Regions from separate parts of the Stenotrophomonas sp. CS3K5 genome, predicted to be linked through region 2. Evidence: predicted binding sites of a transcription regulator. Region 2 holds the regulator's gene; the other holds the start of a gene.
What was found. Region 2 encodes FliA, which starts transcription of late flagellar genes. Its sites were predicted from a motif close to TAAAGTTTNNCNNNCNNNGGCCGATAA; they were not measured.
Positions count from the first base shown of each region.

Region 1: AC5YGJ_RS20255 (chemotaxis protein CheW) is a predicted target of FliA. The motif match lies at 1,129-1,155, and genes of this name have one in related genera.

Region 1 is NZ_JCAKRX010000021.1:20-2,403, reverse strand. It holds gene AC5YGJ_RS20260 (hypothetical protein) at 75-458, opposite strand; gene AC5YGJ_RS20255 (chemotaxis protein CheW) at 595-1,086, opposite strand; gene AC5YGJ_RS20250 (flagellar brake protein) at 1,232-2,005, opposite strand; partial or broken gene AC5YGJ_RS20245 (hypothetical protein) at 2,184-2,384, opposite strand, start outside.
Region 2 is NZ_JCAKRX010000002.1:537,898-540,281, reverse strand. It holds gene AC5YGJ_RS05055 (protein phosphatase CheZ) at 1-331, opposite strand, end outside; gene cheY (chemotaxis response regulator CheY) at 331-723, opposite strand; gene AC5YGJ_RS05045 (RNA polymerase sigma factor FliA) at 781-1,524, opposite strand; gene AC5YGJ_RS05040 (MinD/ParA family ATP-binding protein) at 1,521-2,384, opposite strand, start outside.

The DNA.
Region 1 (2,384 bases), on a different contig from region 2:
CGTCCGGGCATCGGGCCCGGTTGCAGCAGAAACCACGCCGGCACCAGGTCCGGCGTGGCTCGACGGACAGCGGATTACTTGATGTTGGCCAGCTTCAGGCCCGACGGCGAGCTGACTTCGATTTCCGCGCGCGATGCGTCGCGCTGGATCTTGCCGATCACGCAGACGGTCTTGCCTTCCAGGGTTTCCAGCGGGAAGGAGAACTTGCCGCGGTTTTCGCCGGCGATGCGCGCCGAGAAGGTGTGGCGCGGGAAGGCGCCGCCCATGTACAGGAAGGTCGGCTGGCCTTCGGAACCTTCTGCGTAGCGGGCCTTTTCAACCTTGCCGCAGACCATGCCGTCCTTGCCGACCGAGCGCGGTGCCATTTCCGGCGGGATCATGTCTGCCGACTGGGCGAAAGCGGAGGCGGCGGTGGTGGCCAGGACAGCAGCCGAGACGAACGCAAGCAGGGACTTCATCGAGGGGTATCTCCGGGGATGGTAACGGTGGGGCCGGTCCTGCGCGCTCCTGCGCGGCCGGCTTCTGTCCCCCTATCGGCATCGCCGGAGGGAACTGAAGGGTTTTGTGACTGGAACGTGAAGCAGTTCCGTTTGCTCAGGCGGCGACGTCTTCCACGGCGCTGGGCTGGCCCATGTCGGCGCTGTCGAGCAGGGTCTCGATGTCCAGCAGGATCAGCATGCGGTCGTCATGGGTACCGATGCCGGAAATGAAGCGGGTATCGACGGCGGCGCCGAACTCCGGGGTCGGACGGATCTGCTCGGCCGACAGCGGGATCACGTCGGAGACGCTGTCCACGACGATGCCGACCACGCGGTCTTCCACGTTCAGCACGATCATCACGGTGAAGGCGTCGTAGCGGGCATCGTCCAGGCGCAGCTTCAGGCGCAGGTCGATGACCGGCACGATGGTGCCGCGCAGGTTGATCACGCCCTTGATGTAGTCCGGCGCGTCCGGCACGCGGGTCACCGCATCGTAGCCGCGGATTTCCTGCACCTTGAGGATATCCACGCCGTAGTGCTCGGCACCGAGGGTGAAGCTGAGGAATTCGCCACCGGCGCTGGCGGTGGAGCTGGTCTTGTCGTTCATCGAGGGGTCCTGGTTCTGCCGGAAGTCCCGGTGTCAGGCTCGATATCGGCCCCGCGGGGGGGGACTTTAGCTGCCGGGAAAGCATCCACGCATGGCGTGGATCCGGTAGTGCCGGCCGCTGGCCGGCATACCCGTTGGACGGGCCTCAGAGCTCGCCGTTGCGGCGTGCCTTGCGCTGGCGGTCGATGCGGAAGATGTAGCGCTGGATGGCGCTGTCGGCGCCGCGTGGCAGGCTGTCAAAGCGCATGCCCACGCGTTTGACCTCGATGCCATTGGGCTGGCGCTGTGGCAGCAGGTTGCAGACCACCAGCTCGATGTCCAGATCTGGCCCGTCAGGCAGCGAAAGCCGGGCCGGGTAACGCTTCTGCAGGCCGAACACCGCGCAGTCATTGGGCACGACCACCGCCAGGCCGCCGCCACTGATGTCCACCACGCGCATCGACAGGGCTTCGGCGCGGGCCTCGCCGGGCGGCAGCAGCAGCTGCGGCGAGTCGGTCACCGGGGTCTCCAGCCGGTACAGCTCGCGGCGTTGCAGGTGCACCAGTTCGTCCGGCAGCGGGGCACGGAAGGCGACGTGGCCGTCGTTGTCCACGCGCTGCAGCTGGTGCAGGCGGAACCGGACCAGCACGCGTTCCAGCTGGGCGAAGCACAGCAGATGGTCGGACTGTTCGGCCGCACGGTTGGACGCTTCCTGCGGGCTGCCATCGAGCAGCAGGACGTCCTCATCCTCGTCCAGATCGAGCAATGCGGTAGGAAACGAGCGGTCGCGGCCGTCAATATGCGCGTTGATCAGCGAACGCTGGTCGATCAGCGAGCGCAGCAGCTGGCGCAGCTGACGCGGATTGCGAACCAGGAATCGTTCGTCAGCGGCGTCGGCCGCAAGGACTTCATGCACTGCAGTGTCGTTGCCGTCGGACATGGAATCTAGGGTCAAGGGCGGGCGCCAGCACGCGTTGGCGCGAGGCTCGATGGGGATATCGGCCTCTGCCTCGGATTATGAAGTGAGGAGTGCATCACTTTCCATGCAGAAGGGGTCAGAGCCCTTTCCCGCGGGAAAGGGTTCTGACCCCCGAGTGCCCACCACGCCGCGTGTGGGGTCAGAACTCCTGCCAGTCGCCCTCGGCCGCCAGTGCCGGTGCCGCTGATGCGCGCAGCGGGCGTGCCGGTGCTGCCTTGGTGGCGGGCAGGGCGGCGGCCACCTGGCGCGGCTGCGGTGCGGTGGCCAGTCGTGCCGGTGCCGCGGTGACTCCCTGCGATGCCAGCCGGAAGCGTGCCACGGCTTCACCCAGCTGCACGGC
Region 2 (2,384 bases):
CTTCGGCGCGCAGTTGCTCGGTCAGGCTGCGGCATTCCTCGGCCAGGTCCAGGGTGCGGTGGGTGGCCTGTTCGGTCATCGCCACCACGTGGTCCAGGCGCGCGCAGGCGTCGTCCAGTTCACCGGCATCGCTGGGCACGGTCGGCAGTTCACCCAGCGCCTGGCCGAGTTCGCGGGCCAGCCGCGAAAGACCGCTCATCATCGGCTGCGTGCGCAGCGCGACCAGTCCGTCGATGCGCTGCCGCCAGGCGGCCTCGTCACCGGACTCCAGCGCGTCCAGGGCTTCCTGCAGGCGCAGGGCAAGGGCGTTCTTGTCGACCGTGGTATCCATCAGGCGCTGGCCGCCAGGCGTTCGAAGATCTTGCCCAGCTTTTCTTCCAGGGTCTGCGCGGTGAACGGCTTGATGATGTAGCCGTTGACGCCGCTCTGGGCGGCTTCGATGATCTGCTCGCGCTTGGCTTCGGCGGTCACCATCAACACCGGCAGGGTCTTCAGCTTGGCATCGGCGCGGATCGCCTTGAGCAGCTCGATGCCGGTCATCACCGGCATGTTCCAGTCGGTGACCACGAAATCGAACGGCTGGCTCTGCAGCAGCGACAGCGCGGCATGCCCGTCCTCGGCTTCGGCGGTGTTGGTGAAGCCCAGATCGCCCAGCAGGTTCTTGACGATGCGACGCATGGTCGAGAAGTCGTCGACGATCAGGATGCGCATGTTCTTGTTCAAAGCAGAGTTCCTTTGTTGTTCATTCCGGGCGGCCGGGGGCAGACGCCTCGGGGATGTTCATTCTTCAAGGCCGGCGTCGACCGCCTCGAAAATCTTCAGTCGGCCACGCAGGCGCAGCACCGCCTGGCCGTGGATCTGGCAGACCCGCGACTCGCTCACGCCGAGCACCGCACCGATCTCCTTCAGGTTCAGCTCCTGCTCGTAGTAGAGCGAGAGCACCAGCTGTTCGCGCTCGGGCAGGTGGCCGATGGCCTTGCCCAGCTCGCGGCCGAACTCGCCGCGCTCCAGCACCTGCTGCGGGGTCGGGCCGCCCTGGGCGACGGTATCCAGTTCGCCCTGGTCCTCGATACGCGATTCCAGGCTCAGCACCTGGCCGCGCGCGGCGTCTTCCATCAGCCGCAGGTATTCGGGCAGCGGCATGTCCATCGCGGCGGCCACTTCGGTGGCGCTGGCGGCACGGCCACTGCTCTGTTCCAGGCGGCGGATGGTGGCAGCAGCATCGCGTGCACGGCGGTGCACCGAACGCGGCACCCAATCGCCACGACGGATCTCGTCGATCATCGAACCGCGGATGCGGATCGACGCGTAGGTCTCGAACGAGGCGCCCTGGTCGGCGTCGTAGCTGCGCGAGGCCTCGATCAGGCCCATCATGCCGGCCTGGATCAGGTCGTCGACTTCGACGCTGGCCGGCAGGCGTGCGGCCAGGTGGTGGGCGATGCGCCGCACCAGGTCCGAATGCTGGGCGATGACCTCGTTGGCCGCCGAGCGCTGGACCTCCCGGTACTGGGCTGCGCCTTTCATGCGGCCACCCCGCGCTGCTTGAGGATGCGTTCGAGGAAGAACTCGACGCCGCCACGCGGTTCGGTCGGCGCCTGCCAGCGCGCGGTGCGCCGTGCGATCTCGGTGATCGCCAGTGCAGCCGGGCTGGATGGGTAGGCCTTGACCACCGGCTGCTGGCGCTGCACCGACAGGCGCAACCAGTCATCCTGCGGCACGCAGCCCAGGTAATTCAATGAGACATCGGCCAGGAACTTCTCGCAGACGCGGGTCAGCTTTTCGTACAGCACGCGGCCTTCGTTGGGGTCGCGCACCATGTTGGCCACCACCTGGATGCGGTCCACCCCACGCTCGCGCGAGAGCACCTTGATCAGCGCGTAGGCGTCGGTGATCGAGGCCGGTTCGTCGCAGACCACCACCACGGTGTCCTGTGCGGCCTGGCAGAAGGTCAGCACGCCATCGGTGATGCCGGCGGCGGTGTCCACCACCATGATGTCCAGCTCGCGCTCCAGTTCGGAGAACACGTTGACCAGGCCGACGTGCTCGGCCGGGGCCAGTTCGGCCATGTGCCGGCGGCCGGACGCGGCCGGGACCACCAGCACGCCGTTCGGGCCTTCGACGATGACGTCATCCAGCGAGCAGCGGCCGGCGACCAGGTCGGCCAGCGTGAAGGTGGGGTTCAACCCCAGGATCACGTCGATGTTGGCCAGGCCCAGGTCCGCATCCAGCAGCAGCGTGCGCTTGCCCATGCCGGCCAGCGCCACGGCCAGGTTGGCCGACACGTTGGTCTTGCCCACGCCGCCCTTGCCGCCGGTCACGGCAATGGTGCGCACAGGGCCGAGCGGCTCGCTGCGGGTGGCCGACAGCGGGAAGGTCTTGGTCAG